4 regions of the Proteus vulgaris genome follow, and region 2 is predicted to be linked to each of the others. Evidence: predicted binding sites of a transcription regulator. Region 2 holds the regulator's gene; each other region holds the start of a gene.
The links. Region 2 encodes Fur, which represses iron uptake genes when iron is present. Its sites were predicted from a motif close to ATAATAATGAGAACNACTATCAA; they were not measured.

Region 1: LW139_RS10525 (TonB-dependent siderophore receptor) is a predicted target of Fur. The motif match lies at 1,840-1,862, and genes of this name have one in related genera.
Region 3: sufA (Fe-S cluster assembly scaffold SufA) is a predicted target of Fur. The motif match lies at 2,371-2,393, and genes of this name have one in related genera.
Region 4: exbB (tonB-system energizer ExbB) is a predicted target of Fur. The motif match lies at 1,458-1,480, and genes of this name have one in related genera.

What each region holds. Positions count from the first base shown of each region.
Region 1 is NZ_CP090064.1:2,137,825-2,142,036, forward strand. It holds gene LW139_RS10515 (ABC transporter substrate-binding protein) at 1-640, shown strand, start outside; gene LW139_RS10520 (SUMF1/EgtB/PvdO family nonheme iron enzyme) at 643-1,764, shown strand; gene LW139_RS10525 (TonB-dependent siderophore receptor) at 1,876-3,960, shown strand; gene LW139_RS10530 (ABC transporter ATP-binding protein) at 4,033-4,212, shown strand, end outside.
Region 2 is NZ_CP090064.1:1,151,351-1,155,562, reverse strand. It holds gene ybfF (esterase) at 1-65, shown strand, start outside; gene ybfE (LexA regulated protein) at 269-577, shown strand; gene fldA (flavodoxin FldA) at 849-1,376, shown strand; gene fur (ferric iron uptake transcriptional regulator) at 1,566-2,012, shown strand; gene LW139_RS05475 (DUF817 domain-containing protein) at 2,091-2,930, opposite strand; gene chiP (chitoporin ChiP) at 3,413-4,212, opposite strand, start outside.
Region 3 is NZ_CP090064.1:1,913,939-1,918,150, reverse strand. It holds gene sufC (Fe-S cluster assembly ATPase SufC) at 1-392, opposite strand, end outside; gene sufB (Fe-S cluster assembly protein SufB) at 437-1,939, opposite strand; gene sufA (Fe-S cluster assembly scaffold SufA) at 1,957-2,325, opposite strand; gene LW139_RS09405 (hypothetical protein) at 2,743-3,363, opposite strand; gene LW139_RS09400 (hotdog fold thioesterase) at 3,533-3,946, opposite strand; gene ydiJ (D-2-hydroxyglutarate dehydrogenase YdiJ) at 3,943-4,212, opposite strand, start outside.
Region 4 is NZ_CP090064.1:699,149-703,360, forward strand. It holds gene metC (cystathionine beta-lyase) at 110-1,300, opposite strand; gene exbB (tonB-system energizer ExbB) at 1,629-2,648, shown strand; gene exbD (TonB system transport protein ExbD) at 2,655-3,083, shown strand.

The DNA of each region.
Region 1 (4,212 bases), 990 kb from region 2:
GGGGAATTTACTGGGTAATATTTCACAAAGCCAAGCCATGAATCAATTTCGTGAAAAACAACTCACTTATATTTCTCAGCAATTAGGAAAAAAAACATTTAAACGCCCTAATGTGTTATTTGAACGAGCAGCGGGCTTTACACCTGAGTGTTGTCTTTCTTATGGCAATGGCAGTATGGGACAAATGCTACAAAATGCAGGTGGGCAAAACTTAGGTTCAGAATATATAAAAGGCACTTATGGGGTTTTGAACCAAGAAACGGTGATTTATGCCAAACCCGATAAAATTTTTTTAACAGGGGCTGATTGGAGTGGCTATAACCCGTCAGGTGATTGGATTAACTTAGGGCCTGGTGCAAATTTAGATTTGGCAAAACAGCAACTTGAAATTTTAATGCAACGGCTTGCCTACAAAACACTCGATGCGGTTAAAAATAAACAAGTATATGCCCTTTGGCATTCATTTTATGACAGCCCTTTTGGTTTTATTGCAATCTTACAAATGGCTAAATGGCTACACCCTGATCGCTTTTCTCACCTCGATGTAGACACTATTTTTTATGATTACCATACTCAATTTTTACCTGTGAAATGGGAAACGGGCTATTGGGTAACATTACTTGATCAAGATAAGGAATAATCATGTTTGATATCTATTCACCCGATCCTTTACGGGCAAAAGTTGAGTCACAGTCAGCAGGAAAAAGAACTATTTTATACTCAGCAAAAGGCCAACCTAACTATATGTACGTTGTTCCTTATTTTCGATTAAATGAGGTATCAGATAATCTTGATGATACTATTCACTCTGCATTTATTGTAAATGAAAAAGTTAAGAATGGATTTTTCTATGCGTGTTACCCCGCTTCATTGCATCAAGGTGAGTTGTTAAGTTTGCCTAACCAAAAACCGGCGACATTATTAGATTTATTGAGTTTTCAGCAATATGCACAACATACAGGGCGGGGATTTCATTTAAGTACCCATGCAGAATGGGCTGCTTTAATGCTGTGGTGTCGCCACCACAATATGATTGAAGATGGCAATACAGATTATGGACGAAGTTTTCTTCATCCAGAGCAATCTGTTAATCGCGTTGATGGTAAAGAAGCTGGTGATACTGACTTTACTACAGGTGATCCCACGACAATAACAGGACCGCAATGGTCGAATTGGTATCATGATAATAGTGAGTTTGGTATTAGTGATTTATGTGGCAACCTTTGGGAATGGCAAAGCGGTATGCAATTAAATGCCGGAGAAATACAGATAATTAAAGATAATGATTCAGTATTCTGTGGTGATCCCTCTGTAACAGAGCAATGGCATTCAATAGCATTATCAACGGGGCAATTATTGCCCATCAATCATCCCGATAGCGCAAAATACGATGCCCCTTCAGATCATTGTGACAAAAATGCAGGCACTCCCATTTTATCAACTTCAATAAAACACTATAACGGCACACCAACAGATAATGGTTATCCTGCGGGATTAATGGATGGTGATTTTAATGCAATAACAGCAGAAAATAGTATTGAAATACCTACATTATTTAAAGAATTAGGATTATATCCAGCAATAAACCAACAGGACAATGATCAGGTTTATTTACGAAATTATGGTCAACGCTCTTTAATGCGCGGAGGGGCTTGGTATTCACAACAAGCTGCAGGTATGCGAACTTTGTGTTTAAGCCACAATGCATCACATCGCAGCACTTCTGTCGGTGGTCGCCTTGCTTGGATTGATACAACCAGTTAATTAATCTAAAAAATTATTATTTATAGACATTTTTGCATAAATTAATTTACCTTAGTATCGATTGCATGAATAATAGTGCTAATAGTAATCATTATTATTCGGTGGCTTATTGTGATTAATCTTTATGCATTTAAATTAAAACCGGTGGCATTGCTCTGTTCTGCCACCCTTCCTTTTGTTTTGGCTACACAGGCTTTTGCAGAAGAAGCAGTAAAGACAGAACAAGTAGAAAAGCTTGTCGTTAGTGCTCAAGCATTAAAAGTAAATACTAGTTTGCAAGAAACGCCTAAATCCGTTTCTGTCATTTCTCAAAAAGATCTCGAAATACATGCGCCTCAAAAACTTGATGAAGCTTTACGTTATACGTCAGGTGTCGTTTCTCAACCCTTTGGTGCCGATAACGATACTGACTGGCTTCGTGTGCGCGGTTTTGAAGCTGCAACGTATTTAGATAACAGTCGTCTCTTTCGTGATGGTTATTATACATGGCTACTTGAACCTTATGGTTTTGAACAAATTGAAGTTGTAAAAGGTGCTTCAGCTGTATTATTTGGTGAATCTACACCTGGTGGTGCTGTTAACGTAGTACAAAAGAAACCCAGCTTTAAACCCCAAAATGAAGTATTTCTTGAAGTTGGAAATAATGATCAACGTGGGTTAGGTTTTGATGTTTCAAGTGCCACGGATGATAAACGTGTGCGCTATCGCCTTGTTGGGTTAATGAAAAAATCAGACGGAGAATTATCTCACACAGATAGTGAGCGTATTTATCTGGCACCAAGTGTTGCGATTAACTTGACTGACGATACATCATTGACGTTTATGGCAACTTATTTGCATGATGATGGCACACCAACTAACCCGTTCTTTCCTGCCGCAGGCACTTTGATTTCATCTCCTTTTGGTAAAATTAAGCCTTCAACAAATTTAGGTGAACCAGGTTACGATAAGTATAAACGTACTCAAATTTCAGCGGGTTATTTATTAGAAAGTAATATCAATGATGTTTGGCGTTTTTCTCAACGTCTAAATTATGATTATAACGATCTGTTATTGCGTAGCGTTTATGCCTTCCCTAATTCAGATATTACCGCAACAGAACTGAATCGTGGCATCGTTTTCCGTGATGGTAAAAACCAAAGTATCTCTTTTGATAATAATGTTGTTGGTGAATGGGATACAGATAATTTCGAGCATACATTATTAGCGGGTGCTGAATTGCAATATCACCAAACTAAAGGTGATGAACAAGATAATTACAATTTTGGTACGATTAATCCGTGGAACCCTGTTTACGGTAAATATATTCCTCTTGATCCTGCTAATAATGTCAATCGCACCATCGACAAAACACAATATAGCCTTTATTCACAGTATCAAACCAAATTTGATAGTCGCTGGGTTGCAGTAGCCGGTGTACGTCAAGATTGGGTAAAAACAGAAAATAAAGCACAAACAAAAAATGAGGACAAATCACGTACCGATAGTGAGTTTAGCCTCAATGCAGGATTAATGTATCTAGCCGATAATGGTCTCTCTCCTTATGTGAGCTATTCTGAGTCTTTTGAGGTGATGAGCACTATCGACCCTGCGACGAAAGATCTGTATAAACCGTTAAAAGGCGATCAAATTGAGGCAGGGATAAAGTACACACCTGATTTTATGGATGGTTACTTTAATATTGCCTGGTTTGATATCACACAAAAAAATGCTCTTGTAGCAAACCCAACGACTTCTGTTTCAACACAAACTGGTAAAGTGACATCAAAAGGTGTTGAAGTAACAAGTGAAATGCAATTAACGGAACGTTTTGCATTAAAAGCCAATTATACCTATACCGATATGCAAACTGATGACACAGGTAATAAAGGTAAACAACAAGCAGGTTTAATTCCTAAACATACCGCATCTGCTTGGGGTAACTACACTATTCCAATTACTGGAACTCAAGATTTAACCTTAGGAACAGGTGTTCGTTATTTAGGTAAATCTAAAGATAATCCTAAGAGTAGTGATTTAACTGTACCAAGTGCAACATTATGGGATATGGCTGCAATCTATAACGTCAATACACAGTGGCAATTACAGTTAAATATCAACAATATTCTTGATAAAGAATATCTCTCTGGTTGTGATTATTACTGTTATTACGGTCAATCCCGTTCTGTTTTATTGAATGCTAAATATCGCTGGTAAATTTTTCTTATTCCTCCATTTATTGCTCATCGTACAATAAATGGGGGAATATTATTTTATAAATGAGTGACCATGTTTGAACTCTCAAATATTCAAATGGATCGCGGTGGACGTACTATTTTATCAATCCCCTCACTGCGTATTTCAGATTCTGGGTTAACTATTGTGCTCGGTCATAATGGTTCAGGTAAATCGACTTTAGTCAGTTTATTATCTGGTCAGCAAGCCCCAGATAGTGGAAATATTACACTG
Region 2 (4,212 bases):
GGGTACATTCAGAAAAGCCTAGCACTGTTATTAACGCTATTCGTCGTTTTTTATCCAAAGCTTAATTTATTGCCTAAAGTGACGCCATTAAGAAAGTAATAATTTAGCTGAATGTATAATTATTGTACTTAATCACGCAATCTGTCGATAAAAAGACCAAATGACAATAGGTTAAACTCAGGAAGCAGTGGCAGGACGCCACTATGTGGGGTATTATTGGGCGTTTCGCAATTTAGTCATTGGTATACGCCCTTTCACAGCAAAATTTATGGCAAAAGAACAAACTGATCGCACCACACTGGATTTGTTCGCAGATGAACGCAGACCTGGGCGACCTAAAACAAACCCGCTTTCTCGGGATGAACAGCTTAGAATTAATAAACGCAACCAATTAAGACGAGACAGAGTCAATGGTTTACGTCGAGTTGAGTTGAAATTAAATGAGGACGCTGTGAATGCACTTAATGAGTTGGCGACTGCAAGAAATGTTAGCCGTAGCGAGCTTATTGAAGAAATATTACTAGAACAATTGGCGCAAAATCACGCCTTGAAAATACATCAAAATGAGAATAGCTAGCAGCTAAACCACACAAATTCGACAGAATTACACTGCTATTTTCGTCAAAATACGTTTTTTAGTTTTCTATTATGAAAACAAGATGTTTATTTTTCACTAGTAATTGTTCAAACACAGACAAATATACTCTAACTATTTTGAAGTGTGGCTAGGTGGTAAGTAAAGGCGTTACTGGTACATACAAAGTATGTAATTAGTACGAATTAACGTAGCCAACAACGCAACAATTTGAAGTATAACGAATATAGAATAAAAGAGGTTATCTCACTTTATGGCAATCATAGGTATATTCTTCGGCAGTGATACCGGCAACACTGAAAATATTGCCAAAATGCTTCAAGAAAGACTGGGGGCTGATAATGCCGAAGTTCATGATATCGCAAAATCCAGTAAAGAAGATATCGAAGCATTTGATATTCTGTTACTAGGTATTCCTACTTGGTATTATGGTGAAGCACAATGCGATTGGGATGACTTTTTCCCAACACTAGAAGATATTAATTTTGACGGTAAGCTGGTTGCACTGTTCGGTTGTGGCGACCAAGAGGACTATGCAGAATACTTCTGTGATGCAATGGGCACAATCCGCGATATTATTGAACCTCGTGGTGCTGTCATTGTGGGTCACTGGCCAACAGAAGGTTACCATTTTGAAGCCTCTAAAGGGCTTGCAGATGATAATCACTTTATCGGCCTTGCGATTGACGAAGACCGTCAACCAGAATTAACCGAAGAGCGTGTTGATGCTTGGGTTGCTCAAATCAAAGAAGAAATGAGCCTAGATGAAATTCTGGGATAAATAAATACTCAATATTGAGAATGATAATTATTCAATGGTGTGCTAAGATAGTGTGATAGGTAGGGGTGTTTATTTTTAAATATCATGCCTATAATCAATAAGGTTATTTATTCACCCGAGTGTTAATGAATCAACCCTATTAGTGAGCACAAAAATTAAATTCACCATTAGCAACAGGATTAAATCCGCATGACCGACAATAATAAAGCGTTAAAAAATGCTGGGTTAAAAGTTACACTTCCTCGCTTAAAGATCTTGGAAGTGCTCCAGGATCCTGAGTGCCATCATGTCAGTGCTGAAGATCTCTATAAAAAACTCATCGATATCGGTGAAGAGATTGGTCTGGCAACCGTGTATCGCGTCTTAAACCAATTTGACGATGCTGGTATTGTTACCCGACATAATTTTGAAGGTGGTAAATCAGTATTTGAATTAACTCAACAACACCATCACGATCATTTAATTTGTCTTGATTGTGGTAAAGTTATCGAGTTTACAGATGATGCGATTGAAGTGCGCCAAAGAAACATCGCTGAACGTCATGGTATCAAGCTTTCCAATCATAGCCTTTATTTATATGGCCACTGTGCTGAAGGCAATTGTAAAGAAGATAGCCACGCACATGATGAGAAATAATTCATTCTGGATAATCTCTCAGTAAAAAAAAGGAACTGTCTACAGTTCCTTTTTATTGCCTAAAATCCGAGGATAACTCTACTTAGCCACACTGATACTGTGTTTAATATGTTTTAAATGAACCACGATAGTAAATGTAACAATGACTAACAGTGACCAAGAGCCCCATTTTCCTGCATGTACAGCAGACCAAGCACCAATTTGGTTAGGATATTGCCATACGCCAAAAAATGTACCGAAATTCTCAGCAAGCCAAATAAAGAAACCTATCAGAACAAAAGCCAATAATAGTGGCATTTTTCGCTCTGTATCATAAGGCGTAAAATAAACCACACTACGGGCATAAAGACCTAAAATAAAGGCAGTTAAATACCAGCGATAATCACCGATAAAGTGATGAGAAAAGAAATTAATATAGATAGCGAGCGCAACCAAAGTTGCCATCCAATAAGGTGGATAATGTTCAATTCGTACTTTTAAAAAACGCCATGCTTGAATTAAATAACTTCCTACCGCGGAATACATAAACCCTGTAAATAAAGGGACTTCCCACAATTTAGTGTAAGCAAAATCAGGGTATTTCCACGATCCAATTGCCGCTGATGTTTTAAATAATTCCATCACAAAACCAACAATGTGGAAAAAACAGATCGCTTTTAATTCATCCCATGTTTCGAGTTTTCCCCATACCATCCATAATTGGAAAGCAATAGCGAGAATAAGTAAAACGTCATAACGAGGTATCCCTAATATTCCTTTACTTGGTGTTACAAATAAAATAAAAAAGAAAAATCCCGCAAATAAACAAGAACGCGCTTCTTTCACACCAAAAAAAAGAAATTCAACAATAAATCGTTTTATACCTTTAAAAGGCTTCAATGGTGGTTCTAATAAAAAATCATCCAATCGCTTTAACATGCTTCTTCCTGAAAACGTGCATTATTAAATAGTATTCAATGCAGAATAATAAATTAAGGAGAGATAAAATGAATGAGAAGAAATTTGCCATAGAATGAAAAAACGCACAAGGATGAAAAGGACGAAAAAGAAAGGATTTAAAAATAAAGGTATTTACCCCCCACTACGATACCCACTCTGACTGCCTTTTAGGGTAAATACCTTACGCAAATTTTGCGAAATAACTGAAGCTCAAGAGATAAACATAACCCACTCACATTTATCTCAGACGACATAACATGACATGACGACTTTACTTCTACTTTTTACTACTGCTGACAACTTCACTTTATTAACGAGGCTAATTTTTGAGAATAATATTTATTCTTTTTAATTTATCCCTACTCTTTCTATTAGTTATTTTTACTTATCGTAATCGTATTTAGCTTTTTATTTTTATTCAGGATAAAGTGCAATTAATACACTTTATCCTCACTCTGATATTAGAAAATAGTAAATGGCATAATTACGTTAAATTTAACGTCTTTTTCATCTTGGAAGATATTACCAAAACCACCTTCATAACTTGGGATATCGGAATGGTTATCATAACGGGTATAATGAAGCTTAAAGAGTGTCCCTTTAGCGCGACCTTCTTGAACCGTATACATAATATCCGCATTCCACGCACTTTCTCTGATGCGCTGACCTTGATCATAAATGGCTTTACCACTTGGTTTAGCATCCCATGCATAAACATAAGAAGTACCTACCGCCCAGCCAGATAGATCCCAATTTTTCAGGTCGTACATTACACCCGCATAAAGTGCTTTTTCACCGTTGGCGTTAAAGTCAGAACGACCATCCCACCACACATCAAGACGACCATTTGATGTCGCCCAACCCGGAGTCATACGTTGTAAGAAATAACCTTGATTACCTTCAGCTTTAACCCATGTTCCTTCTACTTTGAAGTCAAATACATTGTAGGTATAACCAAAAGTCAGTGCTTGTAACCATGCCAGCCCATCATAAACATCATTAACGCCACCACCGGTCACTTTATCTTTAGCACCGTAGAATTGGTAAGACGTTCTTAATGCATTGTCAGCAATTGGGAAATCATAAGAAACTTTACCAAAATACTGATCGATATAACCATCAGCCTGACCAAATGCAGCTTCTAACACAAGGCTGTTTTTAAAATCATATTTGGCGCCGAAAGAGTGAAGATAGCTGATATTCGTTTCTAGATCAGCTTTACGGAAGTTATACATATTCCGATACCATGGTGCTTTGTATT
Region 3 (4,212 bases), 760 kb from region 2:
AGTAATTTGATTTTATCTTCAATAAAATCTTCAAAATCAAAGCGATCTAACGGCTCTTGCCCACGATATTCTCTTACTGCATTCACTGAAGATTGTAAGAAAAACTGATTACTAACACCGGGTATTTCAACAGGATATTGAAATGCCATAAAAATACCTTCGCCTGCGCGATCTTCAGGTTCTAATTCTAATAAATCTTTATTTTTGAAAGTAATAGAACCTTCATCTACTTCATATTCTTCACGACCAGCAAGTGTTGCAGATAAGGTACTTTTACCTGAACCATTTGGCCCCATAATCGCATGAACTTCACCTGCACGAACTTGCAAATCTAGTCCTTTCAGGATTTCATTGCCTTCAACACTGACATGTAAATTTTTAATATCTAACATAATATATGCCTTCGGTATCGTTACACCCAGAATTTGATTAATACTTAACCAACGCTATGTTCTAAGCTGATTGCTAATAATTTTTGTGCTTCTACAGCAAATTCCAGCGGTAATTCTGAGAACACGTCTTTACAAAATCCGTTTACAATCATTGAGATTGCATCATCTTCACTTAATCCACGCTGACGACAATAAAACAGTTGATCTTCACCAATACGTGACGTTGTCGCTTCGTGTTCAAGCTGTGCTGAGTTATTCATTACCTCAACATATGGGAAAGTATGTGCGCCACATTGCGTACCAATTAACATGGAATCACATTGTGTAAAATTACGGGCATTTTTTGCACTAGGGAGAACTTTCACAAGTCCACGGTAACTATTTTGACTTTTACCCGCAGAAATACCTTTAGAGATAATGGTTGATTTGGTATTTTTGCCAATATGGATCATCTTAGTACCGGTATCTGCTTGTTGATTGCCATTAGTTAGAGCAACCGAGAAAAATTCAGCAGTAGAATTATCCCCTTTTAAAATCACGCTTGGGTATTTCCAAGTGATTGCAGAACCTGTTTCTGACTGTGTCCACGACATCTTGGCGTTTTCGCCTTCACAGATAGCGCGCTTAGTTACAAAGTTAAGGATGCCACCTTCACTATCGCCACCAGAGAACCAGTTTTGTACAGTAGAATATTTTACTTCAGCATCTTTATGGATAATGACTTCAACCACAGCGGCGTGAAGTTGATAACTGTCACGAACCGGCGCTGAACAACCTTCGATATAACTGACATAACTGCCTTCATCAGCGACCAGAATAGTTCGTTCAAATTGACCTGTTTGAGCCGCATTAATACGGAAATAAGTCGATAACTCCATTGGGCAACGTACCCCTTTTGGAATATAGACAAAAGTTCCATCAGACGCGACTGCGGCATTTAGTGCGGCAAAGTAGTTATCATGGCTTGATACAACGGTGCCTAAATATTGACGTACTAAATCAGGATATTCTTGAATAGCTTCGCTAAATGAGCAGAAAATAATGCCATGTTCAGCAAGCTCTTCACGATATGTTGTTGAAACTGAAACAGAGTCAAAAATCGCATCAACCGCAACCGCTTGCCCTTCTCTTACGGGGACACCCAGTTGGTTAAAGGCATCTTCAACTTCTTTAGTTAAATAATCTTGCGCAGCTTGTTTATCACTAGTTACTGCTTCATTTGCACCACCAGCACAACTACCGTTAGCACAACATGAACTGCAAGAAGGTGCAGAATAGTAGCTATAATCTTGATAATTAAGCGATGGATAATCTGCTTTTAGCCAATGCGGCTCTTCCATTTCTAACCAATGGCGATAAGCATCTAAACGAAATTCCAGCATCCACTCTGGCTCGTTTCTTTTTGCCGATATTGCACGTACAACCGCTTCATTTAATCCTTTTTCTAAGGTATCGGTTGATATATCGGTATAAAAACCTTCTTTATAGTGGTGATCGCTTAGCCATCCCTGAACTTCATCACCAATTTCAACATTGCTCTGAGACATAATCTGACTTCACTATGTTATACCCCAAAGCTCTCACCACATCCGCAGACGTTTTGAGCTTTAGGATTATTAAATTTAAACATTTGATTAAGTCCTTCACGAACATAATCAACAACAAGCCCATCGATGAATGGCATTGCTTTTAATGAAACAAACAGTTTTGCACCATTATGTTCATACACAATATCATCTTCATTTGGGCCTGTAGCGAGTTCAATAACATAACCATACCCAGTACAACCAGAGGGTTTGATATTTAAGGAAAGCCCCTGTTTTTCAGGGTTTTTCTCAACTAAATGGCAAATATGTTTTGCTGCATTATCCGTCAGTACAATGCCTTGCCAAGCTGTGTCGTTAAGAGAAAAAGTTTCAACGTTGTTTGTCATTTCTGACCTCATTTCGAAAGGAGATTGATATCTTTCCTGACACTAATGGTAATGATAACCCTTATCACTTCAACCATGTCTTTTGAAAGGATATTATGCAAATGTATGTTTTTTGTTCTATTATTGCGTTAAATTTGTTAAATTTCATTTTTAACGCTATGTAATATATCACTTTTATCTTTTTTTATAACAAAAAATAAAACTTTTAATTTTTATTATATTTCGCACAATAAGCATATAAGTTGCAATATAAATACACTTTATATGTTATCACTGAAATCGAGAGAAAAAAGCATAAAAATATGTATCTACACGATGATGTTTACTGTGCACACGTTTCATTTTTATGCTTGTTATGCGGGATAAGATAGCACCACTGATGGAATAACTTCTTATTGTATTGTGTGTTTGCTGAACTTATTTATTAATTGAAATGGTTTGAATATGTTCTCTTGTACATTCAATAATTTGTTTGTATTTCTGCTTGTTTGACTGGCTATTTATTGTACTAATAAATTGTAATTGCCAAACGCGATTTGTGCTTAGATCTGCCACTAAAACACCTTCATAGCTTACATTTTCTCTTGCCATATTCCCTTCAAAAAGAACATGTCTGCTTTCAACACTCGGAATGGTTAATGGCTTTATTGATGTAGAAATTTCATTCATACCATCAATTATCGCAATATTATCAACGATGCCTTGTGCTCCAGCATCCACATCGTAAGTCATTGCATCGGCCATTTTAAAATAAACCAGACGAACTTCTGATAAATCGCAAATAGGCTTTGACTTATAAACTATCATTTCTGTTGTAACGTCCTGAACATTATCAGGCAATATTTTAAAATAGTTTTCAGTATCTTCTCTGCTCATTGAAAATGAAGTGGGATACGCCATATTAAAACCAGAAATAGTTTGTACTGGAATATTACTTACATCATTACTCGTTTTAGAGGTAGAATTATTATCACATCCGGTGAGTAATAAACCTGCAATTAATAATGCTGCGGTGTTGAATTTTGAAATAGTTAACATTGTGAGCGTCTTTTCTTTTATTATGAAGATAATGATTATCATTAAAAATAAAATCTAAATAAAGAATAATTTCTATTTTTGTTCTCTATTTTTATTCTTTTTCTCATTATCTATAAATAAAAACGCACAAAGCGAGTATTTCACTTTGTGCATTTAATTTTTTACTTTCTTAAGAAATAACTGATGTGGTTAATCTTGAAATACATACTTGACGATCTTCATCATCAAATATTTCTATTGACCAAACTTGGTGAGAACGCCCTAAATGAATAGGTTTACATACCCCTCTCACCTTACCTTCTCTGGCTGAACGAATATGATTAGCGTTAATTTCTAAACCCACAATTTTCTGTTCACCTTCGGTACAAAGATACCCAGCAACCGATCCTAGGGTTTCAGCTAAAACAACAGAAGCACCACCATGCAGCAAACCTAGAGGTTGTTTTGTACGATGATCAACAGGCATTGTTCCTTCAAGATAATCATCGCCGAGGCACGTTAATTCAATACCTAAATGGCTCATCATATTATTTTGGCTAATATGATTAAGATGCTCGATTGTCGTTTCACGTTTCCATATCATGGCATAATCTCCAATAGCGCCTGTAGTGGGTGTTTAAGCTCAATATTATCAATACGTTTTACTTGACTACGACACGAATACCCTGTGCTTAAGCAACGCATTGTCGGCAATGTTTTTAGTGCATTACCCCATGAGAGTTGGTAAATGCCTAATGAGTTTTCATAATTGTTCAGTTCATGTCCATAAGTACCAGCCATTCCACAACATCCTGTGCTTACAAATTCGAGTTGTTGCCCATAACGTTGGAAAATTGTCTGCCACTGTTT
Region 4 (4,212 bases), 450 kb from region 2:
AAAAAGAACTTTATGTTCGTTATTCTAACGCAAAATAAAGACAACAGTTTGATTTAATCCCTGTGGAACCACAGGGATAGATTTTTTTTTATAAAAATTTAATGATTAATTAAGAAATACGTAAAAATGCGTGTTCAAGATCTTCAATTAAATCATCTACATTTTCTAATCCAATATGAACACGGAATAATGTGCCAGTAAATGTAGGTTGTGTTTCATATTGGCGCATCGCTTTAATGTCATTAGGTTGATAGCCTAAAATTAAAGATTCAAATCCTCCCCATGAGAAAGCCATTTTAAATAATGAAAAATTATCTAAAAAAATCGCAAATTCTTCAGGTGAGAGAGCTTTCTTCAAACTAAAAGAGAATAATCCGTTACTACCTGTGAAATCACGCTGGAAATATTCATGTCCTGGACAAGAGGCTAGCGCAGGGTGATAAACGTTATCAACTAATGGATGTTGTTTTAGCCAACGAGCAACTTCCAATGCGCTTTGCTCATGTTGCTTCATTCTCACTGGTAATGTTCTTAATCCTCTTGCTGCCATATAAGCAGTATCAGGATCAACACATTGACCTAATAGATAGGCATTTTCTCGTAATTGTTCCCAACAACGTTCATTCGCTACAGCAAAGCCTAACATGCCATCAGAGTGGCCATTAATATATTTTGTGGCAGATTGGATTGAAATATCGACACCAAAAGTAAGTGGTTTAAGCAGCAATCCTGCCGCCCAAGTGTTATCAATCATAATAATGATTTCAGGATTATATTGGCGAACGGAGCTGACTATTCCTTGTAGATCTTGAATTTCCATCGTAATTGAACCGGGGGATTCAAGAAAAACAATTTTTGTTTCAGGTCGCAGTAGTTGACTGATGTTTTTACCTATTAATGGATCAAAATAGGTTGTTGTGACTGAAAACTTACGTAAGAGGTGATCACAAAAGTTTTGCGTTGGATCGTAAGCTGATCCAGTCACAAGAATATGAGAGTCTTGCTCAACAAACGCGAGTATAGACTGCGTAATAGCTGCTGCACCTGAAGGAAAAAGTGCACAACCTGCACCTTGTTCTAATTCAGTTAGGGCTTCTTGTAAGGCAAAATGAGTGGTAGTACCTCGACGCCCATAAAAAAGTGTACCCTCAGCACGTTTTTTAGTTGCTTCACGTTTTTGTGCAACTGAATCAAAAATAACAGATGAAGTACGTTGTATAATTGGATTTACTGCGCCGAGGGAATATTTTTTAGCTCGTCCAGAAAGGAGGAGTGAGGTTTCTTGTTTTTTTAGCGTCATCCTTAATACCTTCTTTTAATTGATGGTGTGTTTACTTCACGTTAATTCATTTTTTGGATAAGTACAAAAGGCGATCGATGTAGTTGATAAAATTTCACGTTACGTGAAATAACGATAATTTGTCTTAAAAATCGACAAATGAAAAAAAAATAGCCAAATAGTAATGATAATTACTATCAAAATGCTTCATGTTTGATATCATTTGAGCGTTTTCTCTTTCCTGATGGCAAACAGGATGATTGTAAGCGAACGATTTTGGGTAAGTAGTGACGGAAAACGTCATTGCTGAATAAATAAATAGATAAAAAAGAGAGTAAAAGGCCAACTGATGCGTAATTTGACAGCTTCTATTCTATTGGCAATCGGTCTGACAGGCTCTGCTTTTGCGGATACGACTCCTGCCACACCAACTGAACAGCCAACTACTGCTGCCGTTTCTTCAACAGCTTCTACACAGGGAACTGCTACAACCGCAACACCAACAACAGGCTCATCTGCGAATACCAGCAATGAGGCTAAAGTACCAGGTTCTGAACCTGCTAAGCCTGAGGGTGAAAATACTTTACCTGCAACGGTTGAAAACGCAGAAAACACGGAAAATACCCCGTCTGCGACAGAAAATACATCACCAGCAGTAGAGCCAGAAATGGTTGCTGGTGGTGGATTTGCAGAAGATTTATCTGTAATGGGCATGTATCGTAATGCCGACTTAGTCGTTAAAAGTGTCATGATTGGCTTACTGTTAGCTTCTATTGTGACGTGGGCGTTATTTTTCGCCAAAGGAAGCTATTTACTCTCATTACGTCGTCGATTAAGAAATGAAACAGCGCAATTAGTTGATGCTAAATCACTTAATGATGCTTTAACCATTAGCAAAAAATTTGGTAATAAGAGCGCGACTGCTGATTTCTTTAATGATGCTGAATTAGAGCGTACTTACTCTCAAGAAAGTAAAGTGGCATCAGGCATTAAAGAACGTGTTGAAATGCGTATGGAACGTCGAGTTGCTGCCATTGTTCGTGAATTAGGCCGTGGTAATGGCTACTTAGCCACTATCGGTGCAATTTCTCCATTTATCGGTCTTTTTGGTACGGTTTGGGGAATTATGAACAGCTTTATTGGTATTGCACATTCTCAAACGACTAACTTAGCGGTTGTTGCTCCGGGGATTGCAGAAGCCTTATTAGCGACTGCGATTGGTCTGATTGCCGCTATCCCAGCAGTTATCATTTATAATATTTTTGCTCGTATGATCGCAGGTTATCGTGGTGAAATTGGTGATATTGCAACAGGTGTGGTGACATTAGTTAGCCGTGACTTAGATATCGAAAACAGCAAAGCAAGGTAATGAATTATGGCAATGCGTCTTGGTGATGATTCAGGTGATGATAATGAATTACATGATATCAATGTGACGCCTTTTATTGATGTCATGTTGGTTCTGCTCATTATCTTTATGGTAGCCGCGCCTTTAGCTACCGTTGATATAAAAGTAAATTTACCCGCTTCAAGTGCAAAACCACAGCCACGCCCTGAAAAGCCTGTTTATTTGACCATTAAGTCTGATAAGCAAATTTTCATTGGTGAAGAAATGGTCACGCATGAAACGATGGCTAATGTGTTAGATACGATGACACAAGCAAATAAAGAGACCACCATCTTTTTCCAAGCAGATAAAAGCGTTGATTATGAAACGTTAATGGCTGCAATGGATTCGTTAAGAAAGGCAGGGTATCTCAAAGTTGGATTAGTAGGGATGGAAACAGTCTCTACAGGCGGTTAAAGTTTAGAAATACGCTATTCAACTAAGTATTATTACGCTATTTTAAAAGCACTTTATTTGTCGTTGTAAAATGATGAATAAGGTGCTTTTTTATTGTGCAAAAAATCATACTTATATTTTTTTATTGTTTTTTGTTATTAATGAGATAATTAATAAAATTGAGTTAGAATAAAATTTAGCTTTAGTCTTAAATAATATTAATAATAGGTAGGTTAACTTTAAGAATAAATAATTAATTAAGTTTACTTGGTAATACCGTGCTGAATCAATTAATGCTAAGTAGATATTATTATTTCAACTTACCTTACATTAATATTCATTAACTCTTCATTTTTTTTCACTTTTTGATTTGTTGATATTTTGTTTTTTAAGTTAAATTTTTCTATAACCATATGATTGGTAATGTTTTTATGTGAATTTGATTTAAGTGTAAAAATGCTTGCGCAAAAAATCTTATTGGATATAATGCACCCACGTTACAAATTGAAACATTTTGTAACGTGCAAGAACGCCTAATTTGTTTATTATCTAAGTTATCCGTATTTGGATACTTATTTTTTTATTGCACCAGGTAGACCGTTGTTTTCAGTCATTCCAATTTCTGGTAAGTAGATTTTATTTACTTATTCAAACCACTTCTTATTTTTGATAAGCGGTGAGTAAAATAAAACGTGAAAGGCAGAGAACTACACATAGCATTTTATTATTTTAATAAATTTAAAGGCCATAACATTTCGGTGTTATGGCTTTTTATTTTATTGACTGATTCGGTTGTTATCATTATTCCTATCCGTTCCTATCCGTTCCTATCGTTCCTATCGTTCTTATCGTTCCTATCGTTCTTATCGTTCCTAAATAGGGGATGTGCTTTGCTTTTATCTTTTTCTTTATCTCCTATTCTTTATAAGATCTTTGTCTGATTGAAAACTACAAACAGTTAACAAAGAGCTTTTCTATTTTTTAGATTTATGACCACTTTTTTTATCTATTCTCACAAAAAAACGAAATATGCTTTATTTGGGGATTTTTTATCGATAATTTGTGCTTTTTTTATCCACAATAACAACATGGATTTAACATGAAAATTTATTTAGGTTAATTTCATTATAAACTCGATATGTTATAAAAT